Regions from separate parts of the Priestia sp. JNUCC 25 genome, predicted to be linked through region 1. Evidence: predicted binding sites of a transcription regulator. Region 1 holds the regulator's gene; each other region holds the start of a gene.
The links. The regulator LexA, encoded in region 1, represses DNA repair genes until DNA is damaged. The targets are predictions, from matches to a motif close to CGAACATATGTTCG.

Region 1 (10,996 bases):
AGAAGAACTCATCCGCATAGTCCGAGTAAGTGGATTAAACTCTCCACCTGCTATTAAACATAGTCAAGAATTAGATCATTTATTAAACGTTTACAATGAATTCCCTACTCAAACAACAGAAACAACCTCTTCATGAAGGTTGTTTCTTTTTTCACCTTCACTCTATCAATTCTGTATAAATCTCTTTTACTCCTGTTTCTTTGCTGAAATTCTCTTCTTTTTCACTGTGCTGAAGCTGATACATATTATAGTACAAACCGCATTTGTTTAGCAGTTCAGCGTGCGTTCCTTTTTCGACGATTTTTCCTTTATGCAATACTAAAATACAGTCCGCGTGTTGAATGGTCGATAAGCGATGAGCAATCGCAATCGTTGTGCGGCCTTTTCCCATATCTCTTAACACCTCTTGAATCGCTTCTTCCGTTTCTGTATCAATGTGCGCTGTTGCTTCATCAAGAATAAGGATTTTAGGGTTTCGAATCACCGTTCTTGCAAATGCTAAGAGCTGGCGCTGACCGCTTGATAAAGTCGAACCTCTTTCCACTAGCACTTCATTATACTTATTAGGAAGTGCTTCGATAAATGCGTGAGCTTGCACAAATTTCGCCGCTGCTTTTACTTGCTCATCAGAAAAATGGTCTTCATGCAGCGTAATATTTCGCTTTACGGTATCGGCAAATAAAAAGGCATCTTGCAGCACCAGCCCTACCTCTTCTCGAAGCTGTTTATTTGAAAAAGACGATAGCGGTTTACTATCGATCAAAATGTCTCCTTTTTGCTGCTCATAAAAACGCATTAATAAATTAATGATGGAGCTTTTCCCGCTTCCAGTATGGCCTACTAAAGCCACTGTTTCTCCTTCGTTTACCGTAAATGATATATCAGAAAGCACATCTCGAACACCATCATAGGAAAACGTTACGTTTCTGAATTCTACCGTTCCTTTTTGTACCCCCTGCTTTTGTTCTCCTGTCATGACTGGATTTTTTTCTTTTTCATCCATCAAGTCAAATACCCGAGAGGCTGATACCATCGCTTGCTGATACATAGAAAGACGCTGCATCATTTCATTAACAGGTTCAAAAAAACGATCCAAGTAGTTGATAAACGCGTAAAGAACACCAATTTTAACAGGGCTGTCAGCTACGGAAATACCAAAATAACTGAGTACAAGAACAACGGCTAAAATGTAAAGTATTTCGACTGCCGGCCTCAGCAGCAAACCATCTAACTTAATATTGCGCATACCCGCTTTATAATGCTCATCATTAATTTCTTCAAATTCCGAGCGCAGCCGCTTTTCTTGACGAAATAACTGAATAATAGACATGCCTTGCAAAGACTCATGAAGCTTGGCATTTAATTGACTTAGCTTTTCTCGGAGCTGTCCGTAGTAAATAGCGCTGTAATGCTGATAAAGCTTCATAAGTCCCCAAATGAACGGGAGAAGAACTAAACAATAAAAAGCCAGCTTCACATCTAGCATAAACATGGCTATAAAAATACCGATCAAAAATACCCCATTTTGAATAAAAACCGCGATGACTTCCACAAACATTTCTTTCATGGCTTCCGTGTCATTTGTAATTCGAGATACCAGGCTTCCCGTTGGCGTGTTGTCAAAAAAGCGAAGAGCCAGGCGATGAACATGAGAAAAAACGTCAATTCGAATCTGCTGAATAATTTGAAGCGCAATTTTTTGAAACTGCAGAAGCTGAAAGTATTGAACGACAATTTTTAAAAGCTGTAAAAGCAAATAACTGCTCGCAAGCCACACAAGAGGCTGAAGAGGCAAGTACTTAGGAGTTAAATAATCGTCAATAAAAATTTTAATCAAAATGGGCCCTAATAAATCCGCAGCCGTAGCAATTAATAATAGTGTGAACGCTAAAAAAAATGATTTTTTATGCGGAATTGTATAGCGAAACAGACGTTTATGTACCGAAGAATGTTCAATTTTCATTTTTCGTCTCTCCTTCTTCTACCGCACGTTCAAGCTGCTGTCTATCGTACATATCCTGGTACCAGCCGCTCACGCTAAGCAGTTCCTCATGAGTTCCTCGCTGAATAATTTTCCCTTTATCAAGTACAAGAATCAGGTCTGCATGAGTAACCGAGCTCAGTCGATGCGCTGTAATAATCGTTGTTCGATTTTGACGTTTCTGCTTCAGCGCTTGTAAAATACCCGCTTCCGTTTTTCCATCTACCGCTGATAGCGAGTCGTCTAAAATTAAAAGCTCAGGATCTAATAGAAGAGCTCTTGCAATCGAGATACGCTGTTTTTGTCCACCCGATAACGAAACGCCTTTTTCACCTACTATTGTTTGATAGCCATCTGTAAAATCGAGGATGTCTCTATGTACATTGGCAACTTTAGCCGATTCTTTAATTTCTTGATTGCTTGCTTCTCTTTTTCCAAACGCGATATTATCAGCAACTGTTGTTGAAAACAAAAAGTGATCTTGAGGAACATATCCAATGCTTTTGTACAATGAATCAAAAGCATAGTCTTTAATGTCTTTTCCTCCCCATAAAACAGCTCCGTCGCTTACATCAAATTCACGAAGCAGCAGCTTTAAAAGCGTGGTTTTCCCAGCACCCGTCTTTCCGACAATACCTAACGTTTGACCGCGAGAAAGTGTAAAATAAATTTCGTTTAACGTATATTCGTCTTCTTTAACATACGAAAACCTATGAATAACAGCTTCAATATTTCCTGTTGGCATTTCAACACTAGGATGCGCTGCTTCTTCAATCGAATTTTCTTCTTTTAATAAAGAAAATACCCTGTCATATGATGCTCTTCCTCGTTCCACAATATTAAATAGCCAGCCAAACGCGAGCATCGGCCAAATAAGAAGGCCCAAATAAGTTGTAAAGGTAACAAGCTGCCCCAGTGTTAACTCTTCATTAATAACCATCTTGCTGCCAAAAATAAGAGCAAGTAAAAAAGAAAGTGCTACAATAATCGAAATGGTCGGATCAAACAATGCATCTACTCGGGCTACTTTCATGTTCTTTTGGACAACATCTGCAGACTTAATGCGAAATTCTTCGACATCAGCTGCTTCTTCCCCAAACGTCTTAATGACTTTAATTCCGCTAATGCTTTCTTGAACCTTATCATTTAAAGTAGAAAATGCTGCTTGTGCGTGATGAAACCGCGCATGAAGCAATGTACCATAGTAACTTGTTAAAACGGCCATAAGCGGCATAGGAATAAGGCAAATAAGCGTTAATTTCCAGCTGATTGTAAGGGCCATTGTGCATAGAACAAGCCCTCCTGTGACAATCGAATCCACAAGCGTCAGAACGCCCGAACCCGCAGTTTGTTGAATAGCTTGAATATCGTTTGTTGCATGGGCCATCAAATCCCCAATTCGCCGCCGCTGATAAAAGGCCTGATTCATCTTGGTAAAATGAGTGTAGAGGGTATTTCTCAGCTGCTTGGCTAGTTTAACAGATGAACCAAATATCATAATACGCCATATGTACCTTGTGAAATAGGCCACAACAGCAGCTCCTAGCAAAATGCTAACCATCTGCATTAAGCGCTTTCCATTCAGCGTCCCTTCTTTAATGCCATCTACCGTTAAACCAATAATTTTAGGCGGGAGAAGTTCTAATGCTGCCACAATAATGAGCAGCGCTATCCCCGTTATGTAAGACTTTTTTTCCTGTTTGAAAAACCACCATAGCTCTCGAAAAATTTTCATCGTATCCCCCTAGCCCCGCAACCATTTTCTTATATCTATCATAAAACAAAAGACACCCTTCTGAATAGAGAGTGTCTGTCCAATTAACCATTATTTAATTTGGCCGTTCATTGCTTTCATCATTTGGTTAATTTTTTTCTGCGATGGTTTCATGCCCATTTGCATCATCATCATTTTTAACATTTGTTCATTAATTGGTGGATTTTTCTTCAGATAGCTCATCATATATTTACGAGCAATGAAAAATCCTAGCGCTATCCCAACAATTAATGCTAGAACACCAACTAGAATATACATTCCCATGGTATTACTTCCTCCTTCGTGTTGTCTAACTTACAGTGTACTAGACCATACGCTATTATACAATATTTCCGTTCCAATTTCCTTAAATAATTACACAAATTTTCTTGTTTTCACAGGCCTCAGCCAGCCGTATTCATCCGTTCCATAATTCACTGCTAAAAAACAAGGATCTAGCTTGCGTAATACTTCAAAAAAAGCTGTCTCAGCATCAACATTGCCATCTCCTTCAATTGTTATACAGCGATTCGTTAATTTTATAGATGCTCGACTTTTTTTATGAGGATATTCCAGCACAAACGTCTCTTGATGAGTAAAAAAATGAGGATAATGAGAAAACGCCTGAAGTAATTCTCGTTGAATAAATGAAATGGGCAGTTGCCGAGTAATGTAATGAACTTGTTTTTGTAAGTGCGTTTCCTTCAAGTGACGTTTCATTCTATATTCAATCAGCAGCTGATAAATGAGCTTTTCTCTTCGAAAATAGGATGATGCAACTTCTTCCTCCATTAAATATACTTCATACGTTCTCACGATTCATCCTCCCTTTCGGCTCGTTCTTTTTTGTACCATTATACCGAATGGTGTACGCAATGCTTGTCTATCGATGAAAAAATTCCTTTGTTTTTTTGTCGAAAAAAAAGAGCAGACCACAAGAGTCTGCTCTTTCTTATGAAAAAGAATTATGCATTAAGCAAGCTTTTCACTTTTGCTACTACATTTTCAACTGTAAAACCAAATTCTTTCATGATTGTTTCACCAGGAGCAGATGCACCGAAGTGATTAATACCAAGAACTTGTCCTTCGTCTCCAACATAGCGTTCCCAGCCAAGTGTAGAAGCCATTTCAATACCTAAACGTTTTTTCACTGATTTAGGGATAACACTTTCTTTGTACTCAGCAGATTGCTCTTCGAAACGATCCCATGCAGGCATACTTACTACAGATACGTCAATGCCTTCTGCAGCTAATGCTTTTTGTGCTTCTACTGCTAGGCTTACTTCAGAGCCTGTTGCAAGTATTAATGCATCCGCTTGGTCTTTACCAGCTTTAGATACAACGTACGCACCTTTAGACACGCCTTCGTATGCATTTTCTTTTGTACCTTCAAGCGTTGGCAAGTTTTGACGAGTCAATACAAGCGCCGTTGGGCGGTCAGTTGACTCTAATGCTAGGCGCCATGCAGCAGCTGTTTCATTTGCATCTGCAGGACGAACCACTGAAAGACCTGGCATTGCACGAAGTGATGGCAATTGTTCAATTGGCTCATGTGTTGGGCCGTCTTCTCCAACTGCGATACTGTCATGTGTGAATACATATGTTACAGGAAGCTTCATTAAAGCTGCTAAGCGAATTGCTGGGCGAAGATAATCAGAGAATACAAAGAATGTTCCTCCGAATACTTTTACACCGCCGTGTAGAGCCATACCGTTTAATGCAGCTCCCATTGCAAATTCACGTACACCGAACCAGATATTACGTCCGCTGTAATCAGCTGCAGTGAAGTCTTCTGAACCTTTAATCATTGTTTTATTTGAGCCAGCTAAGTCAGCTGAACCGCCGAAGAATTGAGGTACAGCTTGTGCTACTGCGTTTAATACTTCTCCCGAAGAAGCACGGCTAGCTAGGCTTGAACCCGTTTCGTATGCTGGAAGCGTTTCTTCCCAGCCTTCCGGTAACTTTCCTTCTACTGCTAGTTCAAATTGACGACCTAGTTCAGGATATTTTTCTTTATACTGTGCAAATACATCGTTCCATTCGTTTTCTTTCTTTTGGCCATCTTCAGCAATTGTAGCTTTGAAGTGAGCATACACTTCTTCTGGCACATAGAAATCTTCTTCAAATGTCCATGCATAAGCTTCTTTTGTTAATTTTGTTTCATCGGAACCTAATGGAGAACCGTGCACGCCAGAAGTACCCGCGTGGTTTGGAGAACCAAATCCGATTGTTGTTTTTACTTCAATTAGCGTTGGGCGTGTTAAATCGCCTTTTGCTTCTTCAATCGCGTTTGCAATCGCTGTCAAGTCATTGCCGTCTTCAACGCGGATTACTTGCCATCCGTAAGCTTTGAAACGATCTTCTACGTTCTCAGAGAACGAGCGATCTAAATCTCCGTCTAAAGAAATATCATTTGAATCGTATAAAACAACTAAACGTCCTAATTTTAAGTGTGCCGCTAATGAAGCTGCTTCAGCAGATACACCTTCCATTAAGTCTCCGTCACCACAAATACCATACGTAAAGTGGTCTACAATTTCTAAACCTTCTTTGTTGTATGTTTCAGCTAAATGACGTTCTGCCATTGCTTTACCAACAGCCATTGCAATACCTTGTCCTAGTGGGCCGGTTGTTGCATCAACACCTGCTGTATGACCGAACTCTGGATGACCTGGTGTTTTACTTCCCCATTGACGGAAGTTTTTAAGGTCTTCAATTGATAAGTCATATCCAGCTAAATGAAGCAAGCTGTATAATAGTGCCGATCCGTGTCCTGCTGATAATACAAAGCGGTCACGGTTGAACCAGTTTGGATTCTTTGGATTGATGTTCATAAATTTTGTCCACAATGTATATGCCATTGGAGCAGCTCCCATTGGCATACCTGGGTGACCTGAATTTGCTTTTTCAATCGCATCGATTGATAAAGTACGAATTGTTGCAATCGAAAGATCTTCAATACGTTGTGTCATACTCTTCATTCCTTTCAAAACTATGTACATATGTTATCATACTAATGATTTGCTTATTTGTACAATACTTGAACCAAAAAAATTTCCACTTTCACAGTTTTTGTGTGCCTTATTAAAATTATACAAAAAACTAGAGGGAACTCTCCCTCTAGTTTTACTAGAACGTCTCAGTGAAGACGCTTCTTTTTACTCTCTTTTAACTTCTTAGGCGTAACATCTTTACCTTCTTCGTCCACAACTTTAATCGTATGAAGGTGATTTGTCATAGATTGTCGGAAAACTTTTAAATATTCCTGACGTAGCTCTTGCTGTTCTTTCGCTTCAGATTCTGTCAGCCCTTCAGCCTTTGCCTTTTTTGAAAGAGCATTAATACGAGCAAGTTTATCTTTTGATAGCATATAAAACCTATCTCCTTATAATCAATAATTAAAATTACCGAACCGTTCCGGCAACATGTAGTCATCTTACTAAATCTCTTTCGTTTTATCAAGAGATTGAGCACTGTCTTGGTACTCTTGATAGCGACGATGTACCGTCGCTTTTGAAATATTATAACCAAAACCTTTTAGCGTAACTGAAATTTCAGCAAAGGTTAAGCCGTTATGACGAAGGCGGACAATTTCTTCAATCGGCGCTTCTTTTTTTTCTCTTCCCGAGTTAACTCCTTGATTTTTTAAATTTTGCTGCGGACGATAACCGTTTTCTACGGCTCTTTTCATTCCTCTTTTAATTTTAGCATTATGTAATTTCCGCTGATGCTCTTCCACTAAGCTAATAATATCTAACACCATTGAGTCAGATTCTGAAAGCTGAAGCTGGCCTTGATGACTAATCGTATAGATTGTAGCATTTTCTTTATGAAAAGCATGAAGCAGCGCAATTCGGGCGTTTCCTCTGCCTAATCGTGTTTCGTCTTGAATGAGCAGCACAGATATTTTCTCTTCTTTCATTGTATGAAGAACATCCAAAATCCCCTCTCTGTCTACATCATATCCGCTTGCTTTTTCCATCACGACTTTTTTCACCTTTAGATGGTGAAGATCAGCAAGCTTTTTTAATTCTTCTTGCTGGCGCTGTAAAGATGTTTCTTGGGTTTTTTTATCCGTACTGACACGGCAATAAATAATGGCATCCACTTTTATCACGACCTTTTCGGCTTCTAACAATATTCAGGAACGGCCGTTACACACTACTGTTCAATTGCCACTTGATTATGTAACTCTTTTTTTAAAACAGGAATATATAATTTATCTCCAGGAGATAAAGACTGGGCAGTGTCTGAGTTTAAATCATTGACGTCTTCAACCCATTTGACAAATTCATTGGTGGTCAAATGATGGTGATTATGATACTTGTTGGACAAGTCCCAAAGCGTATCTCCTTTTGTAATAGTAACCGTTGAATATTTGTCTAAATCTACTTTATCCGCTCCTAAAACCAGCGTCAATACATATGTAAGTGCAGCGATAACTGCAAAAAAAATAGCGTAATGTTTCATAGAATGTAAGAATTGTTGCATATTATGATCCCCCTATCAGAATATATGTTCTTATTTTAGTGAGAACATTTGTTTCTGTCAATGGAATTCTTCGAACTTATGTTTGTATATTGACACATCACGTGGTATAATTCACCTAAAGAATAGCTAAAATCGAGGTGAAAAATATGAAGCTATCAAAACGTCAACAAGACATACTAGATTTTATTAAGCACGAAGTAAAATTAAAAGGTTATCCGCCTTCTGTTCGCGAGATTGGGGAAGCGGTAGGATTAGCCTCTAGCTCCACTGTACACGGGCATTTAGCTCGTTTAGAAAGCAAAGGGTTAATTCGCAGAGATCCAACAAAACCGAGAGCAATCGAAGTTCTTCAACTAGACGAAGTAAACATCCCTAAAAGCAATGTCATTAATGTTCCTGTTATTGGTAAAGTAACAGCGGGGCTTCCTATAACAGCCGTTGAAAATGTGGAAGAATATTTCCCTCTTCCAGATAAATTCGTTTCTCCAGATGATCATGTATTTATGCTTGAAATTATGGGAGAAAGTATGATTGAAGCAGGTATTCTAGATGGCGATATGGTAATCGTACGTCAGCAGCAAACAGCTAATAATGGAGATATTGTGGTCGCTATGACCGAAGACAACGAAGCAACGGTAAAACGCTTCTTTAAAGAAGAAAATTTCGTTCGTTTACAGCCTGAAAATTCAACGATGGCGCCTATTATTCTTCGCCACGTAACGATTTTAGGAAAAGTAACTGGTGTATATCGCACTATTCACTAATCAGACACTGTATGTAAAACCAACTAATCATGATGTTAGTTGGTTTTTTTACGTTTGTTTTCTAAAAAAATTGGCATATTATAAATGATACGTTGAATCATCGCAGGCAGGTAGAACGGTTTTTATAAAGCTTGTTTTACCCTTTACTTTCTATCTGCATTTCCTCGACTCTTACAAGGAAATACAACCGACTATAAAAAGGATGTAGTTTATGACCAATACACTAAGGAAAACAGAACCATTTCAAACCATTGTACCTACCAAAGCAATGAACATGTTTCTTTTTCCTTTTTCCTTTGACCGAAAAAATAAAGAGCAGCTTGTTCATGCACTGGAAGCAAATTTGTTCGAGTTTTTTTCCATTCAAAACAAACATTTAGAAAAAGAATACTACGGAGAACAATATTACGTATCTCATGATAGCCTGGATCAATATTTTCTTCCTTACATTGAATGCATTCTATTCCCTGACTCGTGCGAAAAAGAAGGGTTGCTTAGATTTTCAAAAAAAATAGACCATGCCATTACGTTACACACTTCCTCCACCACCGTGTCTAGCAACGTGCTGTCTGTGGATGTTTTTTTATGTCCTTTTGAAATTGGCGTCATGACCATTCGCACTGAGATGAGCCATAATCATTACACCTATGATGATATTTTAGAGTTCATGAATCATTTTCGTGTATTAGAACCGAAGCTTGCTGAAGAGCATGGATCCACCATTACCTATGAACATCATCGCTATAGCAAAGTGCAAGATTATATTTTTTCACAGCTCGCGCCATTTTTGAACGAACACATCAAGAAAGAAGCCACACGTGAACAGCACGTTGGGAGCCTTCCTTATTTTATCGATGAACGGATGTTTGTGTTAAGTTATGTAACGGTAAATCAAGAGCAAGAGATTAATTCCACAACTTTATTTCGTACTGGACAGCTAAATAGCTATACGCCTGGCGGGAAAGCGTTTATTTCTGCACACAATCATGAGTATATTAAAACGTATAATACTAAACACGTGTATTCCAGATGGGCTCCTGAAACCTATTACGTCATAACAGACCATGTGTTTTCGTGTATTTCTAAATCGACAGACTCTAAAACGGATCAGCTTTTGATGAATCATCTATTTGGCCAGCATTACTATAATTTATTTTTACATTTTTTCTATAAAATCGTGTTGCTAAAACTATCTTATGAATATTCTCAGCTCACGTTTCATAAAAATTCAGAGGGCATTGAACGACTAATCCGCTCTATTACCGTGTTTTCAGGTAAATATTTGTTTTTAGAAATTAGCTCTCGCACAGAAGGTCAAGAGTTTTCTGAGCTCTTTAAAAAAATCTTTCATATCAATTCTCTTTATCAAGAAGTCAAAGAAACCCTTGGTACTTTGTACCAAAATCAAGAGAAAATCGCAGCCAAGCGTCACAATTACTTATTATTAATTTTAACGATTTACACGGTTCTTTCCGGTATTTACGGAATGAATTTAGTTATTAGCAAACTAAAGGGAAACATCCATTGGGATAGTATGAAGCAGTTTTCTATCTTTGAATATATCGCTTTAATAGTAGCTCTATCAGGAATTCTGATCAGCATTAGTCTCGGAGTGAGTTCCCTATGGAATTTATTAAAAGATCGGTTTAAAACATAAAAGCTGTTCGCATACGTATGGATGCAAACAGCTTTTTAAATTATATGTCCGATATCGAAATCCGTAAAGACACGGGAGATTTTCGTATTATCGACCGAAAAGTAGCGGATGTATTCAAAAAAATGACTGAACGCAATCGTTTTGTACGAGGAATGATGTCTTGGATTGGCTTCAGGCAAACATATGTAGAATATGAGCGCGATGAACGCTTTGCTGGTGAAACAAAATATCTTTTAAAAAAGATGATCAAGTTTGCTTCAGATGGAATTATTGGGTTTTCAACGAAGCCTTTGCGTTTAGTAATGGTTATTGGCTGGTTATCGGTTTTTGTATCACTTTTAGTTTTAAGT
Region 2 (10,996 bases), 960 kb from region 1:
ACCCGCAGCCACAATTTGTCCGCCTTTATCTCCGCCTTCAGGTCCTAAATCAAGCAGGTAATCAGCAGCTTTGATGACGTCTAAATTATGTTCGATCACTAGAACCGTATCTCCATTTTCAACTAAACGCTGGAGCACTTTTAATAATCGTGCAATATCATCGACATGAAGACCGGTAGTCGGTTCGTCTAAAATGTACAGCGTTCTTCCTGTTGAGCGGCGGTGAAGCTCTGAAGCTAACTTTACACGCTGTGCCTCTCCACCAGATAAAGTAGTAGCCGGCTGTCCAAGCGTGATATAGCCAAGTCCTACATCGTAAATTGTCTGCAGCTTGCGCTTAATCTTTGGAATGTTTTCAAAGAAGTAAAGCGCGTCTTCAACGGTCATATCCAATACATCTGAAATGTTTTGATCTTTGTATTTCACTTCTAAAGTTTCACGGTTGTATCGTTTGCCGTGGCAGACTTCACAAGGGACGTATACATCTGGCAAGAAATGCATTTCAATTTTAATAATACCGTCTCCTCGACAAGCTTCACAGCGGCCGCCTTTCACGTTAAAGCTAAAACGACCTTTTTTATATCCACGCACTTTTGCTTCGTTTGTTTGGGCAAATACATCTCTGATGTCATCGAATACACCTGTATACGTTGCAGGGTTCGAACGAGGCGTACGGCCTATGGGAGACTGATCAATATCAATGACTTTATCTAAGTGTTCAATGCCTTTGATTTCTTTATGTTCTCCTGCTTTGCTTTTTGCTTTATGCAGCTTTTGCGCCAATGATTTATGAAGGATATCATTTACAAGCGTACTCTTACCTGATCCAGATACACCTGTAACAGCCGTGAACATACCTAACGGAAGCTTTGCTTTTACATTTTTTAAATTGTTTTCTTTTGCTCCTATAATTTCAATCATTCGATCTTTATCTATTGACCGTCTTTCCGCTGGAAGAGGAATAAACTTCTCTCCTGATAGATATTGACCCGTTAAAGAGTTTTCATCCTCCATCACTTCCTGAGGCGTACCTTGAGAAACAACAGCACCCCCGTGTACGCCAGCTCCTGGTCCGATATCAATTAAATAATCAGCTGCCATCATCGTATCTTCGTCATGTTCTACAACAATCAACGTATTTCCAATATCGCGCATATCTTGCATCGTGCGAATTAAGCGATCATTGTCACGTTGATGAAGACCGATAGAAGGTTCATCTAAAATATAAAGAACCCCCGTCAAACGAGAACCAATTTGAGTAGCTAAACGAATCCGCTGTGCTTCTCCTCCTGAGAGAGTTCCAGCAGAGCGGTTTAATGTTAAGTAATCAAGTCCCACGTTAATGAGAAAGCTTAGACGCTCACGAATTTCACGCAGTATCATATCCGCAATCTTCATGTCTTTTTCAGATAGGCTGAGACTTTCAAAAAAATCATATGCTTCTTTTACCGAGAAGCGGGTTGTATCTCCTATATGCTTTTCGTCAATAAGCACCGCTAAGCTTTCACGTTTTAAGCGATTTCCTTTACATTTTGGACAAGCTTGCTGAGCCATGTACTTTTCCATTTGCTCACGGATATAATCTGAACTTGTTTCATGATAACGGCGCTCTACGTTCCGAAGCACGCCTTCAAATTCGATATGATTTTCTCTTACTTGGCCAAAATCATTTTCATAGCGAAAGTAAATTTTTTCTTTACCGCTGCCATATAATACTTTATCAAATAAATGTTCCGGGATATCTCGCACCGGCACGTCCATATCGATGCCGTAATGTGTACATACGGCTTCAAGCAGCTGCGGATAGTATTGAGAACTTGTTGGCTCCCAAGGTGCAATTGCGTGCTGATGAAGCGTTAAGTCATAGTTAGGAATAACTAAATCTTTATCCACTTCCAATTTCGTTCCTAACCCGTCACACGTTGGACACGCCCCGTACGGACTATTAAATGAAAACATGCGGGGCTCAAGTTCTCCAATGGAGAAACCACATTTTGGACAAGCATGATGCTCACTAAAAAGCAGTTCTTCTTCACCTATCACATCAATAATTACTTTCCCTTCTCCAAGGCGAAGAGCTGATTCCAAAGAGTCCGACAAACGAGCGGCTACACCTTCTTTTACAACAACGCGATCAATCACTACTTCAATGGAGTGCTTTTTGTTTTTTTCCAGTTCAATTTCTTCTGTTATTTCACGCATTTCTCCGTCTACTCGAATGCGAACGTACCCTTCCTTTTTAATATCTTCTAACACTTTTACATGGGTACCTTTTCGTCCAGATACCACAGGTGCCAGTACTTGAAGTTTTGTGCGTTCAGGGTATTCTAAAATTCTATCTACCATTTGCTCAATCGTTTGAGATGTAATTTCAATTCCATGATTAGGACAAATCGGCTTTCCTACACGAGCAAACAAAAGGCGTAAATAGTCATAGATTTCCGTCACAGTTCCGACGGTTGAACGAGGGTTTCGGCTCGTTGTTTTTTGATCGATTGAAATAGCAGGCGACAATCCTTCGATCGAATCTACATCCGGCTTATCCATTTGACCTAAAAACTGTCTTGCATATGCCGAAAGCGACTCGACATAACGTCTTTGTCCTTCTGCATAGATTGTATCGAAAGCCAAAGAAGATTTACCAGAACCTGATAACCCTGTTAACACCACTAATTTGTCTCGTGGGATTTCAATATCGATATTTTTCAAATTGTGGGCTCGTGCACCTTTTACCACGATTTTTTCCATCGCCATGTTTTGTCACCCTTCCGCTTTTAATTCTAGAATCAAGTCACGAAGCTCAGCTGCGCGTTCAAAGTTAAGCGCTTTGGCTGCTTCTTTCATTTCTTGTTCCATTTCTTCTACGAGCTTTGCTTTTTCTTTTTTGTTGAGCTTATCAAATGCCGGTGCTTCTTCATACGTTTCTGTATCTTCTGCTACTACTGTTGCACGAATTGAGCCTCGAACTTCTTTTTGAATCGTTGTTGGTGTAATACCATGCTCTTCATTGTAAGCTTCTTGAATACTTCTACGACGCTTGGTCTCATTGATAGCAATGTCCATGGAGTTTGTGATGCGATCTGCATACATAATGACATGTCCATTAGCATTTCGCGCAGCACGTCCGATGGTTTGAATAAGCGATCGTTCTGAACGCAAGAATCCTTCTTTATCCGCGTCTAATATGGTTACTAACGAAACTTCCGGAATATCTAAACCTTCACGAAGTAAGTTAATTCCTACAAGCACATCGTACTTTCCAAGCCGCAGCTCTCGGATAATTTCAATACGCTCGAGCGTCTTCACTTCAGAGTGAAGATATTGAACTTTAATGCCGATTTCTTTTAAGTAGTTCGTTAAATCCTCAGACATTTTCTTTGTTAACGTCGTAACGAGTACTCGTTCATTTCGCTTAATCCGGTCATGAATTTCTCCAATTAAATCATCAATCTGCCCTTCAATTGGTCGAACTTCAATATTTGGATCCAATAATCCCGTTGGACGGATAATTTGTTCAATCACATCAGGTGCCTTCTCAAGTTCATAAGGACCTGGTGTTGCGGAAACATGAACAATTTGGTTAATATGCTGTTCAAATTCATCAAATTTAAGCGGGCGGTTATCTAATGCGGATGGCAAGCGGAAACCATGGTCCACTAACACTTGTTTACGCGCTTGGTCTCCATTGTACATTCCTCTAACTTGAGGAATCGTAACGTGTGATTCATCCACAACAAGAAGGAAATCTTCCGGGAAGAAGTCCAGCAGTGTATAAGGTGTAGAACCAGCGGGACGAAGCGTTAAATGACGAGAGTAGTTCTCGATTCCCGAACAAAAGCCCATTTCTCTCATCATTTCTAGGTCGTAGCGCGTGCGCTGCTCCAAGCGCTGCGCTTCTAAAAGCTTGCCTGCTTCTTTTAGCTTCTCTAGCTGTTCTTCTAGTTCTTTTTCAATATTTTGAATGGCAACACGCATTTTTTCTTCTCTCGTGACAAAGTGAGATGCCGGGAAGATAGCTACATGTTCACGATCACCAATGATTTCTCCTGTTAGAGCGTCAACTTCTCGGATGCGGTCAATTTCATCGCCGAAAAACTCGACGCGAATACAGTGTTCATCTCGAGACACAGGGAAAATCTCCACAACATCACCGCGAACGCGAAACGTTCCGCGCTTAAAGTCAATATCATTTCTTTCGTACTGTACATCTACTAGCGTACGAAGCAGCTGATTGCGCTCTTTTTCCATTCCTACTCGAAGAGATACGACCATTTCTTTGTATTCTTCCGGAGACCCTAAGCCATAAATACAGGATACGCTGGCAATAATAATGACATCTTTTCGTTCAAAAAGAGAAGAAGTTGCCGAGTGACGAAGTTTATCAATTTCATCATTAATGCTCGCATCTTTTTCAATAAATGTATCTGTTTGAGGTACATAGGCTTCAGGCTGATAGTAATCGTAGTAACTGACAAAGTATTCGACTGCATTATTAGGAAAAAACTCTTTAAACTCACTGTACAATTGACCAGCAAGCGTTTTGTTATGAGCCATAATTAGTGTCGGCTTATTTATTTCCTTAATAACATTAGACATGGTGAAGGTTTTTCCCGTTCCTGTAGCACCTAACAAAACTTGATGCTGCTTACCTTCTTTAATTCCTTTCACAATCTTTTCAATTGCCTTTGGCTGATCACCTTGCGGTTGATATGGGGATACTAATTCAAACTGATCTTTCAAATGAAGGCCTCCGTTTCTATTTTCTTGTTTTATCTATTTTTATTACGATATGTAAAAACCGAAAACACGAACTGATATTCGTATTTTATCACTTTATAATCATAAATGAAACTAGTGAGTATTAATCTTATATAGTGTTTGTTTGTTTTTATTTTTTACCCTGTTACTTTATTACCCACTAAATTCTTATACTACCCTTTTCGAAGGGAATACAACTCTTTAGATGAAAGCAACAAAAGAAAGTAAGCTGCGTTATTGTTTGAAAAAGATAGGCTTTTGCGCCAATTTCTAAATTATGATACAGTATAAAAAATATGTACTGAGAGGGGTTTAGTATGGCAAGCGTTGATCAAGTTCTTATAAATAACTCCTTTACAACAGTTGAAGAATCAACTTCTTTAGCTAAAGTGAAATCTGAACTTTCAAACTATGACTTCGTTGTAGTCACAGCAAATACCTTTTATGTAATACACAAAGATGAACGATACCTTTTAACAGGTCATGACAGGGCATCTTCCATAAAGAAAGTAATAGCGGATACAAATTGGCCTTCATCTTCTACTTCTACATTAGCCAATTTACAAGCCAACACAAACTGGAACAGACCAGTCCTCATTCAAGCAGAAAACCAAGAAACCACAATAGGACTTGTAACACCTTCACAGTGGATTACACATTTGCATAGCCAAAATGAGATATTAGCTTCCTATTTTGATACATTGGCAGAAACCATTAATGATGCAGTGACAGCGGTCGATAATGAAGGAAATGTAATCTTGTGGAATACTGCTGCGGAACATACGTATAAGATTCAGAGAGATGATATTATTGGTAGAAAAATCGGAGAGCATTTCAAAGATGAATCCATCATTCTACATACGATTCTAAATGAAGGGCGCCCTGTTCGCGGAACGTATCATCGTCCTAATGAACAAACTCACGTGCTCATCAATGCATCTCCTATTATAAGAAACAATCGAGTCATAGGTGGAGTCGCAACTGAACATGACATTACCAATATTGTAAGATTAAATGAAGAAATTGATGTGTCTCTTCTCATTCCGAAAGATAATCCATTTTCTTCTTTCGCGGGTATCAGTCCTGAAATTAAGCAAGCCGTTGACATTGCCAAAAAAGTGGCATCTACAGATATGCCTATTTTATTAACAGGAGAACCTGGTTCTGGGAAAGAAATGCTGGCTCAGGCCATCCACTACGGGGGATCCAAACATAAAGAACCTTTTTTATCTTTAAATTGCGCCACTATTCCATCGGGACTCCTGGAAATTGAGCTCTTTGGTCATCAAAAAGATGTCTTTTCAGAAGATCCAACGACCATTGCGGGAAAACTGGAGCAGGCTCATAACGGGACGTTATTTATTGAAGAAATTGATAAAATGCCTCTTGAAATTCAAGTGAAGTTTCTCCGTTACTTGGAAGAACGATCCTTTTATCACGTTGGAGGCACGGAAGAAATTCAAGTCCAAACCCGAATTGTAGCCTCTACCACGACGCCTTTGGAAGAGTTGCTAAAAGCCGGTGAATTCCATGAAAATCTTTACTATTTGCTGACCGTCATCAACATTATTATTCCGCCGCTTCGAGACCATAAAGAAGACATCGAAGCATTGACTCAGCAATTTGTACAGGAATTTAGTAAAAAGTATAAAAAGAAGGCTCCTTTCATCAGCTCTGAAGTTCTCGAAGCCTTTATGCAATACGACTGGCCAGGCAATATTCGCGAGCTGAGAAATACGATTGAACGAATGATTTTTCTAAGTGATCAGTCATTGATTACCCTTACGCACCTTCCTGACAACCTGAAGGATGCAAGTTCTTTCACAGAAGTTCAAAAAGAGGAAGATTCTCTTCAAGAAGCTAGGCTAATAGAAGAGACTCTTCAAAAAACCTATGGAAACAAAAGTGCAGCAGCAGATCTGCTTGGCATTTCACGCGGCACCCTTTATAACAAAATCAAAGAATATGGATTAAACTAATCAAAAAATTCGACACAAGCATTTTTAGCTTCGTGTCGAATTTTTTGATTTCCTTTAGACTGAACTTATTTCTGTTTTCTCGCTGTCATCTTCCCTTGTGTAAATAATAGAAGATAATCATACCCTCCGGCTTTCGAGTCCGTTCCGGACATATTAAAACCTCCAAAAGGGTGAACGCCAACTAATGCTCCTGTACATTTTTTGTTAATATATAAGTTACCGCAGTGCATAGTAGCTAACGCCCTTTGAATTCTCTCTTCGTTTTCAGAGAAAAAAGCTCCCGTCAAACCGTAGTCAGTTTCATTGCAAATCTCAATGGCTTCTTCCCAGTTAGCTGCTTTTGTCAACGCAAGGACTGGTCCAAAAATCTCTTCTTGCATAATTCGTGCTTTTGAATCCACATCTTTGAATACTGTAGGCTCTATATAGTAGCCATTTCCAGGAGCTTTAGCTCCCCCGGCAATAAGCTTTCCTTCCTCTTTGCCAATTTCAATGTAGGCTAATACTTTTTCATACGCTTTTTGATCAATAACAGGCCCCATAGAAGGATTGTCTTCAGGCAGTCCGACGGTTAATTCTTTTGTTAATGCGGCTACCTTTTGGGCAATCTCTTCATAAACAGATTCTACAACAATCGCTCGAGAGCCAGCAGAACACTTTTGTCCTTGAAATCCAAACGCAGATGCTACGATCGCTTGCGCTGCTGCATCTAAATCTGCCGTTTCATCTACCACAACGCCATCTTTTCCTCCCATTTCAGCAATGACGCGTTTCAGCCAAATTTGTCCAGACTGTACTTTTGAGGCACGTTCATAAATGCGACATCCTACTTCTCTTGATCCCGTAAAAGAAATAAAACGAGTTTGAGGATGTTCGACTAAATATTCTCCAACTTCTATGCCATCTCCAGGGATAAAATTCAGAACACCAGACGGAAGACCGACTTCTTCCATTAATTGAACAAATTTCGCAGCAATAACCGGTGCAGAATCAGCTGGCTTTAAAATAACCGCATTTCCAGATACAATTCCCGCTACAGTCGTTCCAGCCATGATGGCAAGCGGAAAATTAAAAGGTGAAATGACTACTCCTACGCCTAAAGGAATATACGTCATCTCTGTTGTTTCACCTTCTACCGGCGTTAAAGGTTGATGCTCATTCGTTTCACTTAAACGAATCATTTCTCGCGCATAAAATTCCATAAAGTCAATAGCTTCCGCGGTATCCGCATCAGCTTCTGCCCAGTTTTTCCCCACTTCATAAACGAGCATGGCAGAAAATTCATACTTTCTTTCTCTCATCAGCTCTGCTGCTTTGAATAAATAATCAGCACGTTCAGCAGGCGGGACGTTCTTCCATAATTGAAATGCTGCTAACGCTTCTTGCATTGCCTGCTCAGCATAAGCCTTAGTGCCACGGCTTACTCTACCAATCACTTCATCTACCTTTCCCGGGTTCGTAGAGACAATCACTTCTTCTGTTGAGATTTTATCTTTTCCAATCGTGAGAGGATATGTTTGTCCCAGTTCTTTTTTCACTTTCACTAACGCCGCTTGCATCGCTTGTTTATTCTCTTCTAACGAAAAATCAGTAAACGGTTCATTTTTAAAAACTGAGATTTTTGTACTTACTGTCATTTCAACCAGTCCCCTTTAATTAGAAATTTATTTCGCGAAGTTTTTCAGCACAAACCATACGTTGGCGGGACGCTCGGCTAGGCGTCTCATGAAATACCCAAACCAATCAATGCCGTAAGGAACATAAACCCTGACTTTATATCCTTCTTTTACTAGACGGTCCTGCAGCTCTACACAAATTCCATAAAGCATTTGGAACTCAAATTGGTCATTTGAAATACCATTTTCTCTTACTAATCGTTTTGTGTACTGAATCATTTCTTCATCATGACTTGCTACAGCTGTATAGTGCCCATTTAATAAATGCATTTTAATGATTTTTTTATAGTTTTCATCTACGTCTTTCTTTTCCGGAAATGATACTTCTGGTGATTCTTTATAAGCTCCTTTTACTAGACGTAAATTGGCTTGATATTGATGTAAGTCATTCATATCTTGTTCTGTACGATAAAGATACGCTTGAATCACAATTCCAACATTATCGAATTCTTTGCGTAATTCTTTATACATATCAAGGGAGATTTGGCAGTGCAAGTAGTCTTCCATATCAATTCGAACAAAAATATTATTCATCCTGGCCGTGTGTAGAATTCTGCGCATATTTTCCATACAAAGCTCTTTGCTAATATCCAATCCTAAAGAAGTCATCTTTAATGATAAATTTGATTGAACGCCCGATTCTGCAATGGCTTCTAGTGCCTGAATGCACATGGCAGTAGACAACCTGGCCTCCTCTTCTGTAAAAACAAATTCTCCTAAATGATCGAGTGTAACAACTTTCCCACTATTGTTAAGCTCCTTGGATGTTTGAATTGCTGATTCGGTTGAGTCTCCAGCAACAAAACGAGCTGCCCCCATCCTCAATCCATACTTTTTAGCTAATTTGTTCATTGAATGATTTTTGCCAAGCGACTGAAACATCGTTCTCATTAATACTTCCATTAATCCTAAACCTCCTTTTATTTTTAAAAAACAAAAATAAACTAAATTTTCAGATTAATAATTTTATTTTTCTATACCCTTCTCACATTTCTGTACACTTATTTAAATAGATTTATACACAAGTGTTTAAAATATTTTATACATAAACATATTTGTCTAATTAATTTGATTATACTCGTTCATTAAATGAACCGAAACAATATTGTTATAAGTTCTAACTCATTTTTTTACATAAAAAAGCTCTCCACGTTGTGTAGAGAGCTTTTGTGTACAGTTTAATAATAAGCGATTAACTTATCATCAAAGCAACAATCTTTATTTTCCAGCAGCTAACATGCTTTTTGCATATATAAAACCGATGGCTGCTGAAAGTAAATCTATTAAAATAATAAGCGGATAATCTGCGTACCCTTTATATACAGAAACAGCTATCAACAAAAGCGTCAGCGCTGTGGCAACATATAAGTTATATGTTACTCTAGCAAACAGAACAAGCAATATGGCGGGTAGAAAAACTGCGGCAATCGTTTTGACTTCCACAAACATTTCTCCTTTTTATCCGTCTTTTAACCAGCTTGTGAATCACGTTTTGTATAATTGTGTACAAACAAAATACCTAGTTCATGATGTTCGTTGTCATACAATGCTCGCTGAGTAAAGCGAACTTCTCCATTTTCGTCAATAACTTCTAGCTTACAAAAAGCACGGTTATTAACTTGTAATGCTTCATAAAATTTATGGACCTCAGATACAGCGATTCCATTTACCTTAATAATCACTTCTCCTACTTTCAAACCCATTTTCTCTGCCGGAGAATGAGGGATGATTCCTAATACAACCAAACCTTGTGTACGCTTAGTAAACAGTGCGGGCGCCTTTTCATCGCTTCGACGCTGCTGCAAACGAATCCACTCTCTTCCTATGATCGCTAGAATAACAACAGCTACAGCGGCAAGAGGATAAAAAATAGCAGCAATCGTAATGATCGTTAATCCCACGCCTAATGCTAATACACGCTTACCGGTAAATTCAATAGATTTAAACGGCACCATACTTTGAATTCGCTGATAAAAACCGATAGCAAAAGGAACAAAAAACAGGCTAAATGATGTTCCGTCAATAGATAACACAGGCCACCATGGAAACACAGACGTAATGGCGCTGCCTGGAATTAAGACAAAAAGCGGGACAACCCATAATTTTTGAGAGTAATGAGCCCCAATTTCCTGCCCTCTTTTACTTTTCACAATGGCTGGAGACGTCCCTTTTGCTCCAAATTTCCAAATTAAATATCCTTCTGCTAATACAAGCAGAGACATTAAAATAGTCAGAGAAGGTAAATCTGCGTTATGAGCTTGCACAGACCACGTTTGAATAAATCCTTCACCGAAACCAGATGCCGGAATAACCAAGGTTGCAAGCACAGCCAGTCCTACGGTGTAAGAAGGAGAAAGCCATTTAAACGTCCAAGGGCCGCTTATGATAAAAGTTAAAACAGCTACAAGCACAATCATTCCTATAGATACATAGACACCTAGCAACACGGTAACAACGGATAAAATCAACCCAATAATGATACCTGGAAAAAATAAATATTTTGCTTCTAAAATAAAATCAAACACGCGAACATGAAAATTCTGACGCTCTCTCTTGACGCGAGAAAGACCTACAAAAAACGAG
Region 3 (10,996 bases), 2.0 Mb from region 1:
TATCAACGCAGGAAAAAGAAAAAATATCTCAAGAAATGGTAATTTAACAAAAAAGGAGAAAACAACAGTGGGATTTTTAATTGGTATATCAGGAAGCATTATTGTGGATCAAGGAGGACGCTTTCCAGGCTATAAGCGAGCGTATGTGAATAACGACTATATCGAATCAACAGCGCTCAGCGGCGGAGTTCCTTTTATCTTGCCAGTGCTAAAAGACGAAGAAATGATTAAAGCGCAGGCAGAAAGTATAGACGGGTTGATTTTATCAGGTGGACAAGACGTTAATCCCCTTTTATACGGAGAAGAACCGACAACCAAAACGGGTTCACCTTTTTTAGCACGAGATCAGTCTGAACAGCTATTGTTAAAGCATGTGATTAATCAAGGAAAGCCCGTGTTAGCGATTTGCCGCGGCTTACAAATTTTAAACGTTGCTTACGGAGGCACTCTTTATCAAGACATCTCAGACATTAAAGAGTCATTTATCAAACATGATCAATACAACAATACAAGCGACCCTTCTCATTCCATCATGATTAAAGACGGAACACAGCTACATAGTCTTTATGGTAATCAAGCTCTTATTAATTCATTTCACCACCAAGCTATTAAAGACGTAGCGCCAGGTTTTGAAGTTTCTGCATGGGCAAAAGATGGAGTCATTGAAGCCATTGAAAAACAGGGAGAACAATTTGTAGTCGGCGTCCAGTGGCATCCAGAAATGATGGCAAAAGAACATACTTCAATGCTAAACTTGTTTAAACTGCTTATGGAGCATGTGCAGCAGTCGGCTGTAAAAAAAGTCAGCATTTGACGTTTTAATCTACTGCGTCACCGATACAAAAAGGCAGGCCGTTCTAATGGCCTGCCTTTTTGTATTACCTGAAGATACGCATAGAAATCTACACAAATTTTCATCTATTAATAAAGAAGAAAAACAGCGCAATCATCTTTAGCTTTTACAACATTTCAATATACCCTTCTGTTCCATGTACGCGAATTCGCTGTCCGTCTTTTATCAGCCGAGTAGCATTCTCTACTCCGACAACCGCTGGCAATCCGTATTCACGTGCAATGACTGCTCCATGAGTCATCAGTCCGCCAACTTCCGTAACAAGCCCCTTTATCCCTACAAATAACGGGGTCCAGCTGGGGTCAGTAAAGGAAGTGACTAATATATCTCCCTCTGATAGATCAGCATTTTCCATATTTAAAATGACGCGCGCTCGCCCTTCTATCACTCCTGAAGAAACCGGTAAACCTACAATTGCTTGGGACGGAAGATTTTCTCGTTTGTACGCACCTGTAACAATTTCGCCATGAGACGTGATGACACGCGGAGGTGTTAGCTTTTTGTATAATCGGTATTCTTCTTTTCGCTTGGTGATGATTTGATCATTCACTTTATGTGTACGCACGACTTCTTGAAATTCGTCAAACGTCAGATAGTATATATCTTCTGTTTCAGAAATAACACCGGCTTTTACAAGCTGAGCGGCTTCTTTCAGCAGAGCCTGCTTATAAACAAAATAGCGATTAATCATGCCGTATTTGGGATATTCACGATAACCGATAAAATTTCGGATGAGATTAATCTTTTCTTTTGTTTCTTTTGCTTTTTGTTCACCATCCGGCAATTGCTTCAAGCGGTTTAGTAGCTCTTGCTCTTTTTTCAAGGCTTCCTGCAGGCCTTTTTCAAATTTTTGCTTGCTAGCGTTAGCCTCAAAGTTTTTAATATTACCAAGAATCACGGGGATAAGTGCAGCCGGCTTTTCGCTCCAGCGAGTTTTCGTAATATCGATTTCGCCGGGGCACCGCATTCCGTATTTGCTGAGATAATCATAGATAGCGTCTTGAGTTTTCTCTCCGCCTTCAAACTTAACCAGTTTCTCCAAAAAGTTATCATCTTTTCCATGTTTTAAATAATGAATTACTTCTGGATAAGGACGAATCACATCTGCGACATCCAATAGCGCCAGACCCATTTCTGAAGTAATATTGTGTGGTACAGATTGAGAAAGCACGTCTGCTGCGTTTTTTTCACCTAGCCACGTCTCCATTTTTTCATTGATCCATGATGAAGCATCCATAGCGGCCATAAACACAGCTGAACTTTGTGGGTCAAATAAAATCTTCTTTAATGTCCCGATATCTTCTGAAATAAAATCGACTAATTCCGACCCTGATTTCGTTTGGATGGTTTGCTTTAGCTCTTCTATTGATGCTTGATTCTTCTTGATCAAGTCAGAAACGATGGTCGAGTCGTTTTCGATTTGTGCCTTAGGCTTCGTAGGCGGCACGCTTTTATTGCTTTTACCGGAACTTTGATTATTTGGTAAAGGTTTTATAAAGTCTCCTCGCTCTATTATGCTTGTAAGTGCATCTTTCATGAGCGGATCATGTTGTGCCATGGCACCTAACATCATTTTTCTGCTGTCAGGTGAAGCTAGCATAGGGGTGACATCAACAAACAGCCTTCCACCGGCTGTACGCATCGGTGCATTAGTCGTTAACAGAAAAAAAGACAATCCCAGTGGTTTCATGGCATCGGTCATCATTTGTTGATGTCCAACAGATACATAAACGCGATTTTCCTGATCATGTGCTTCAGGAATTGGATATAAAGTAGTAATTGGACGACTTTGGACAATGTAAAATGTATCATCAGCCAAGCACCATTCAATATCTTGAGGACAATCAAAATAAGCTTCAAGCTGTCTTCCAACGCGTTCTAGCTGTAAAATTTGAAAGTCAGTGAGCGCTTGCGTTTTTTGCAGATCGAAATGAACTTCCTTCGTTTCTGTTCCGCCTTCTTTTAATCCGTAGATAGCTACCTTTTTAGCTGCTATTTTTTTATCGCCGATTTCTCCTTCTTGTACTTTATAGCAATCGGCAGAGACCAAACCTGACACTAGCGCTTCTCCAAGTCCAAATCCCGCATCGATTGATAACAGCTTTCGGTTAGAAGTAATTGGGTCAGCGGTAAATAAAATACCTGAAGCCTGTGGAAAAACCATTCGTTGAACAATAACCGATACGTGCACTTGACTATGGTCAAATCCATTTTTAATACGGTAGGTTACCGCGCGATTTGTAAACAGGGAAGCCCAGCATTTGCTAATGTGCTCAAGGATGGCTTCTTTGCCTCTGATGTTTAAATAGGTGTCATGCTGACCAGCAAAAGAAGCATGTGGCAGATCTTCAGCAGTCGCACTTGAACGAATTGCATAAGCATGCTCTTCCCCAAACTGAGAGAGAGAATGAATAACTGCTTTTACAACGTCAGAAGGAATTTTTATTTCCAGAATGATTTGGCGAATTTTTTCGCTAATTTCACCAATTTGATCTCGGTCATCAGCTTTTAGCATTGTCAGCTGGTTCAGTAACGTTTGAAACGTTTCATTGTGTTCAAGGGCTTTTTGATACCCGGTCGCTGTCACACAAAATCCGTCCGGCACTTGTATTCCTTGAATTTTTGATAACGCCCCTAAATTCAAGGCTTTTCCTCCAACAAGTGAAAGCTGTGTATCTTTTATTTCTTGAAAGCTAAGAACTAAAGAGTTCATTCAACATCTCTCCTAACCGGTAATGTTTTATTGATTTTACCAGCAGTAAATGAGAATAAACAGTCTATATTGACGTTTTTTTATGTGATATAATTAAAGTAGGAAGAGAAGTACATACCTTTTTGTTTGCTGTTACATATTTAAAAGTTGTATAACTAACTTATCTAATTGATTCATATCCTTTTTAAAGCAGGTAAGTACACGTTTGAAGTATTTGTTGATCTTCCTCATTTAGCACTTTCTTTTTAGCGGATAAAATTTCAGCAACTCTCCTCATTTTAACCCTTCTTTCATTTGATCACCTGAAGAGTCTAGCTCATTAGATGACTAACTCTCTTTTTTTGAACTATTCCGAAACCATAGTATTACGAATGTATCTCTTTGCTCGTTTTCTAGCAAGTGTATAAATAATTACCTGCAGGACAAGCGCCGCAAGGCTTATCAATACTACTTGTTCGACAGAATTAAAGGGCGAAAAATATTTCTCCCATTTAGAACCAGGAAGCCTTAATGCGTTATAAAAATATGAAGTACTAAAAGAAATTATATTTCCTAAAATAAGTGATAAATCCGCTCTAATAAGCCCACTTAGATAAGACAGTGCTACTGTAACTATGGCCATGATTATATAGTTTACCTTTGAATCATCCTCAAAATCTTTTCGCATAGATAAATAAACGTATGGAATGCAATACATGGTAAAAATTATAAAAGGAAGTATTCTTCTCATATAGTAATATCTCCAATATTTAGGATTCGACATAGTTTTCTATTATTATAAATTACCGAAGAGAATTTTTTCCAGTTTTTTGTACGCAGAGAGTGTAGAAATACTTATATGTATCATGATCGTTTTTAGAATCATTCCTTAAGGCAAAGTAAAAAAGCACGCTTATGAGTGCTTTTTTACAGCATATTTATTTAAACAGGACGTGTGTTTTAATCGAACATTTTCTGTTTACTGGTAACAATTACTTCTTTATTTTTCTCCTAAAATGGCTACAAGGCTAAACACCTCGTAATGAATACGTTCGTTTGGTATATCCCATCTACGTAATGCTTTAAGAATAGCTTCCATAAACGGAATCGATCCACAGAAATAAAAGACAGCTTCTTTTGAAGGAACAACGGATTGTAACAATTCTAAATCAATATAACCCTCTTTATCAAAATCAGTGCCAAGTCGATCCCCTTCATTAGGCGAACTATAACAGATGAAGGAGGTACCATTTTCGTTATTTCTATTTAGTTGAGCCACATGTTCTTTAAAAGCATGCGTTTTACCATTAATACTTGCATGAAGAAAGGTAACCTTACATGTAGGTTGTTTTTCTACAATGGTATTCAGCATACTAAGCAAAGGTGTAATACCTATACCTCCACTAATTAGCACAACGGGAAGTTCACTGTGATCAAGTACAAAATCTCCAGCAAGAGCTGAGAACTTAAGAGTATCTCCTGTCTGAACTTGTTTATGTAAATAGTTTGACACGATTCCTGCTGGCGCACCGTCATGCGCATCTTCTCGTTTTACACTGATTCGATAATAATCCTTTCCAGGGGCTTCAGAAAGACTATAGTGACGAATATGCGTGTATTTCTCTCCCGGAACAACTTCCCGTCCTTAGGCTATTTAGCAGTCACCTTCAGTTGCAGAAGTCTTTAGCTTAATTTATAAGCTGATTAGAAAGATATACGGGCAATTATAACGAATCAGCGAAAGCATCTAATAAGTCTTCACCTTTAGTTTCTGAATAGCTTTTAATACATCTTCTCTATTCTTAGCAAACTTCATCCACTTTGGCAGTCGACTCTCGACACTTAAATAATACGGATGTGACTCCCTGAGTTCAGCTTCTATTTCTATATAGCTTTCGATATAATTTAAATGTTCCAGGTTTAATGTCCATAAGGTGTTTCCACTACATTCAATTTGTAAATAGAGCAGAAGTTGAAAATACCAGTCGCAGGGATTTCTAATTAAAATTACTTCATAATCAGCTTTAGGTTCATACGATACTCTTGCTTGTCCGTAACCGTTTGCTTTTATAACTTTGTCTTTTGTAGTTCCGCAAGTAGTACAAACAAACCTTCTTCTGACGTTAGCGACGTAGGGACTCCAATCATCTAAAGCTATGACTTTTGCACAAGAGGCGCAATGTGGACAAACGACTAGAAATTCATATCCTAACCCTATAAGTGTTTTATTTTTATTTAGAAATGTTTTTTTAAAGACATTTTCTCCCTTGAATTTATTAATTCATATTATCGAAGCGATGGAACTACAACATTGATTTCAGTTTTAATTTTACATTAATCGCCAGAGGCAAATACTAATTTATTTAGCTTTAGTGCCTCTAAGCAAAGGCCCTTTAATGCTTCAGCAAATGTTTTCGTCTTCAGATCTATCTGCTTTGGTTGTCTACAGATAGTCTGTAATGCTTCACATACCTTGATTAATTGATTTATTTCTTGTACAGAAAACAACTTGTCACCATATTGATCTAATCCTGTCAATAATTCAAACGAATCTCTGAATTCTCTTGTTAACAGGTAGTCGTGTACTCTTTCCTCAAATTTTACACATTTAGTAGAAAAAGCTGCTTCTTTCTTATTATCGGCAATATAGAAATCAATTCCTACCATCAGTCCCTTCCTTCCTCTACATTCTTTCTAAGTTTAATAGGTACTAAAAAAGAGGACAGCTAGGTATATATTAAACTACTATCTGTCCTCTTCTGGCCGTACTTTTATCCAAATCTTTTAACGAAGCAATAATTAAGTAACATCTTCTACAAACTCTTTTAGAGAATCATACATTTCTAAAGCGTCCCATTCCCCCATTCCGTGTTCAACTGTGAAAACTGGGTAATCTACATTCGCTATATCAATAAAGAGCGGGTCACCGCCTATTTCTTCATCATACCCTATGACAAACCAGCTTTCTTGCCAATCTCCTTCTTGATTTCCTATAAGGGAATTTGCTTCTAAATCTTCTCTGTAGCCTAATTGTCCATCTAAAAACTCGCTTTTAAGGTAGATATAATAAGGAGTAGAAAGAGTTTCTCCCACTTCATCTTCAAATTCTACTTTCACTGACGTACCTGGAAGTTCTTTAAGAATTTTATAGATTTTCTCTATATCAGGTTTTATCATTTGCTTCTCCCCTTTAATGATCTGTATGACTTATCGTGGCTGTTACCCATTCTTCTAAGCTGTCTGCTATTACTTCACGCTGTTCCCAATCGTGCCAAAAGGTGATAATTTGGCCAATTTTCCCTCCTTCATCAGGATCCAAGTCTATACAAATATCATCTCCTCCCCCATTCGTGGCAATCGAAATCCAACGTGGGTTCCACCAAAATTCTTTTTTTACTGGCCCAATAGGTTCAATTTCTGGAAAATCTTCAAATTCTCCTCCGTCTAAAAGCTCTTTTAATGTTTGCCACGTATACAGAATCTCCTCTAAAGGTAATAGAGTATAATTTTCAATAACTGCTATATATTCATCACGCTGTCCATTATGTATCATTAACCAGTCTTTAAGGTTTTTGGGAAATGTTAGTCCCATCTTTTGTTCAACCGCTGCAATTTCTGATTCACCAGCTGCTTCGTTAAGTGTTCCTACTGCTTTTGGTCGATTTGTCTTCAACCACTGTTCAAACTCATTCCAAACCTGCTTCATATTAGGAGCCTCCTTATATAACGTCATTAAATGAATCTATGAAAAATGATTAGATACTTTTTAAACTTATACTAATTATGTATGGAAATCTTATGTAAATAAACTGTTTTATTATTTTCTACTACATGAAACGAACATCAATTAGCTCGCTTAACCTCATTTTGTTCGTTTGCTTACATCCTTCATCTATAAATACAAATAAACCTCCAAGGGAATCTACAAATTGAATAACTCCTGTTTCCGTTATACATTGCCCGTGGTTGTAATACGTAAGGTATACTTTTTTATGTGTATGAAGAGCTTCGATCAAGGTAAAATTAACTTGTTCCATTTGATCTTCTGTTAAAAAAGGTTGAGGTATTTCTGATTGCTTTTTTATAACTTCTTGTAATCCTCTGTATTGCTCTGGCATAGTGGCGAATGGTCGCCATTTTTTCATTCCTCTGTTTTGCATATCATCTTCCTCCTTTATGCTTTATGACCTCCTAAAAGGCCGTTTCGATAACGAGCTGTTGAATGCTCGAGATGGCTTGAAGCTCGCAAAACACTATTCTTCCCATAACGCATCCGTATTTCATCAATCGTTTTAGCAAGTGCATAGGCTCTTTCGCGCTGGTCAATATCTTCAAATAAACTCATTTGCTCCTCTTCTTGAATAAGGGTGTTCGATAATGAAATCCCAATAGAACGAATTGGCATTCCGCTATCAAACGTATGTAAAATCGTTAAACAATAAGGGAAAATATCTTGGCTTAAATTCGAAGCTCTTCCCATTTTCTTTTGCCTTGAGAAGCCCCCACCTGTTTGTTTGCTATATCCAATGGATAAATGGATAGTTTGTGCCACGACTTGATGCATACGTAAACGAAAGCACACATCGTCTAACAGCTCTAATAGCAGCAATTCCACTTCTTTTCGATTTGTATAGTCTTGAAACAGAATTTGACTCTTCCCGAATGATCGAGAGCTCGGAATATACACGTTAGAAATGCGACTAAAATCAATTCCGTTTGCATGTTGGTGGAGTTCTTCTCCCAAGATGCCAAACTCTTTTTGTAACATCTCTTTTGAAGAAAGAGCGAGTTCTTTGATGGAGTGAATGCCCAAACGATTTAAGCGCCTTTCCGTAGCGGATGAGATTCCCCAGAAATCCTTCATTGGGTGAATCGACCATAATTTAAAAGGAATATCTTCGTATCGCCAATAAGCTACCCCTGTTGGGCTATTCTTGGCCTCATGATCTAAGCTCACCTTAGCCAGTAAGAGATTCGGACCTATGCCTGCAGTAGCTGTCAGCCGTGTTTTACGATAAATCTCGTTGATGATTTTATGGGCTAATTCTTCTGGTGTGCGAGCGAATAAATGCAAAGAAGCTGTGGCATCAATAAACAACTCATCAATGCTATACGCATGAAAATCCTCAGGAGCCACATACTGTAATACTAAACTAGAAACATAGTTCGAAGCCTTGACATACCTTTCCATGGATGGGTTTACGACGTGGATATCTTTCCTTCTAGGAATGTCGAAAAGACGGCTGCCTGTTTTGATTCCTTCTTTCTTTAATAAGGGTGTGGCAGCTAACACAACTGATCCCGACCGCTTTGTATCTCCTACAACTGCCAACTTTGTTTTTAATGGATCTAGCCTACGTATCACGCATGAAACAGAAGCAAAGAATGCTTTCATATCAATACAAATAATGACTCTGTTTGGTAGATATTCATAATCCATTGGAATAACTCCTCAAATAAAGAACGTTTGTTCTCTATTATATACGAACAAACGTTCTTTATTCAATAAAAACTCTAAATTTTTCCCGATTATTGTTACTCTAATAAGAGAAAAGAACATCGCATATAAATCGGAAGAATGGAGGGGTGACCTATGAATAGAAAAATGCCTAATTATATTATCTTTTTATCATGGTTTTTGTTTTTAGTTCTTTTATGGATTATCTTCTCATTTTTTAAAGGTGAAAATGGACAGTGGTGGTCTATGTATCGTTTAAATATAAAGAAATATGGTCCTTGGGCTTTAGAGGTTTCTTACATAAAAATTAGTATTGCTGCTGTTATCTGCTTAGTAATAGCTTATATGGGGAGTTTTGGCTTCAAAAGAAAAAGATAAGGTTAAATAAAGTGCTTTTAAGGTAATATATATCATTCAATTTAATCGTAATAAGCAATAAAGATAAAAAGACCTTAATTAATTTGTTAATAAGGTCTTTTCAGTATATATAAAATTTATGACATATTTTAAAAAAGAAAAGATGGTCATTATTACTTATCCTCTGACTGCTTGAGTGGGGTACCATAAGATAATGATTCAAAGGAAACAGAAACATTTTTGATTCTAGACAGTAATTTTACATTAGAAAAGTACTTTGTTTAGAGATAAGCTGTTGATTGTCAAATCACTAGCTCAGGAGATAAAAGTAAGCGTTCTTTATAAGACTTAGAACGCTCCATTTCTTGAAGTAATAAATCAACTACTTTTTCCTTTTAGATGTTTAGCTCATATTAAAAAGTTTTATAAGTTTCGTAGTACTATATTTACAAACTTTCTTGACTTAATTGCATATCATTCAATCAAATTAATTAAAAGGATAATATACGCGATTTGAATATGATTTATAATTTTTTAAAAATAATACCGTTATTAACCTACTTAACGTACGCATTTTGAATAAAAATCTGGGTTTTTAATATTATTTTTATTTTAATAATGGATAATGAACGGAAAATTGATAATTTTTTAAATTTTATCAAAAAAGTTTATTTTTTATATTGAAATATGTAATTTGACTGTTTATAATACAAAAAAGATAAGTTATTTGCAATTTAAGTTGTCTGAAAATTTAATTTTTTATGAAGAATATTATTAATGGGGGTTTCACCTTGTCAAACAAAGTACCGTTTTCTTTTATAGTAATCATTGGTTTAATGTTATTTGCATTATTTTTTGGAGCTGGAAATTTAATATTCCCTGCTATGCTTGGCCAGTCAGCGGGAGCAAATATCTGGTCAGCAAATGCGGGTTTTTTAGTTACTGGAGTAGGCTTGCCTTTACTTGGTGTACTAGCTTTTGGATTCTCCGGAAAGGAAGATTTACAATCATTAGCAAGTCGCGTACATCCTATCTTTGGTTTAGTATTTACAACTGTTCTTTATCTAGCTATTGGACCTTTATTTGCTATCCCACGAACAGGTAACGTCTCTTTTGAAATCGGACTTAAACCTTTCATTTCTGAAAGCTCTAGTTCTATAGCTTTACTCGTATTTACTATTATATTTTTCAGTATTACATGCTTTTTTTCTCTCAATCCTGCGAAAATTGTCGATATTGTTGGAAAATTCTTAACGCCAATTAAATTAACATTCATTGGAATTTTAGTTCTAGTTGCTTTTATTCATCCTATTGGAAAATTTCAAGCACCCACAGAAAAATATGTAACAAACTCTTTTTTTAATGGGTTCCAAGAAGGATATCTCACAATGGATACTCTTGCATCTTTCGTTTTCGGAATCATTATTATCAATGCAATTAAAGAGAAAGGCGCTAAAACAAAGAAGCAAATTATAACTGTTTGCCTAAAAGCTACGGGAATTGCTGCTATTATTCTTGCAACTATCTATTCTGCCCTTTCATACATGGGCGCTTCAAGTGTAGAAAAGCTTGGGCATTTAGATAATGGTGGTACGGTGTTAGCGAAAGTTTCTGATTATTATTTTGGAGAATATGG

Region 2: a site for LexA is predicted at 4,808-4,821, ahead of uvrB (excinuclease ABC subunit UvrB). Genes of this name have one in related genera too.
Region 3: a site for LexA is predicted at 9,030-9,043, ahead of JNUCC25_RS09440 (Y-family DNA polymerase). Genes of this name have one in related genera too.

The regions. Positions count from the first base shown of each region.
Region 1 covers NZ_CM132211.1:3,889,086-3,900,081, forward strand. The annotation lists gene JNUCC25_RS20500 (aspartyl-phosphate phosphatase Spo0E family protein) at 1-136, shown strand, start outside; gene JNUCC25_RS20505 (ABC transporter ATP-binding protein) at 158-1,963, opposite strand; gene JNUCC25_RS20510 (ABC transporter transmembrane domain-containing protein) at 1,953-3,716, opposite strand; gene JNUCC25_RS20515 (YneF family protein) at 3,807-4,019, opposite strand; gene sirA (sporulation inhibitor of replication protein SirA) at 4,110-4,550, opposite strand; gene tkt (transketolase) at 4,700-6,706, opposite strand; gene JNUCC25_RS20530 (DUF896 domain-containing protein) at 6,874-7,104, opposite strand; gene JNUCC25_RS20535 (YneB family resolvase-like protein) at 7,174-7,842, opposite strand; gene yneA (cell division suppressor protein YneA) at 7,896-8,225, opposite strand; gene lexA (transcriptional repressor LexA) at 8,372-8,989, shown strand; gene JNUCC25_RS20550 (magnesium transporter CorA family protein) at 9,201-10,646, shown strand; partial or broken gene JNUCC25_RS20555 (glycosyltransferase) at 10,679-10,996, shown strand, end outside.
Region 2 covers NZ_CM132211.1:4,847,979-4,858,974, forward strand. The annotation lists gene uvrA (excinuclease ABC subunit UvrA) at 1-2,754, opposite strand, end outside; gene uvrB (excinuclease ABC subunit UvrB) at 2,761-4,740, opposite strand; gene JNUCC25_RS25520 (sigma-54 interaction domain-containing protein) at 5,076-6,737, shown strand; gene pruA (L-glutamate gamma-semialdehyde dehydrogenase) at 6,803-8,374, opposite strand; gene JNUCC25_RS25530 (proline dehydrogenase family protein) at 8,402-9,316, opposite strand; gene JNUCC25_RS25535 (DUF2198 family protein) at 9,632-9,856, opposite strand; gene JNUCC25_RS25540 (PDZ domain-containing protein) at 9,883-10,996, opposite strand, start outside.
Region 3 covers NZ_CM132211.1:1,856,869-1,867,864, reverse strand. The annotation lists gene JNUCC25_RS09480 (gamma-glutamyl-gamma-aminobutyrate hydrolase family protein) at 68-814, shown strand; gene ppsA (phosphoenolpyruvate synthase) at 960-3,566, opposite strand; gene JNUCC25_RS09470 (hypothetical protein) at 3,913-4,296, opposite strand; gene JNUCC25_RS09465 (NO-inducible flavohemoprotein) at 4,546-5,058, opposite strand; gene JNUCC25_RS09460 (hypothetical protein) at 5,880-6,212, opposite strand; gene JNUCC25_RS09455 (SMI1/KNR4 family protein) at 6,345-6,722, opposite strand; gene JNUCC25_RS09450 (SMI1/KNR4 family protein) at 6,736-7,251, opposite strand; gene JNUCC25_RS09445 (YolD-like family protein) at 7,373-7,705, opposite strand; gene JNUCC25_RS09440 (Y-family DNA polymerase) at 7,720-8,985, opposite strand; gene JNUCC25_RS09435 (hypothetical protein) at 9,139-9,381, shown strand; gene brnQ (branched-chain amino acid transport system II carrier protein) at 10,152-10,996, shown strand, end outside.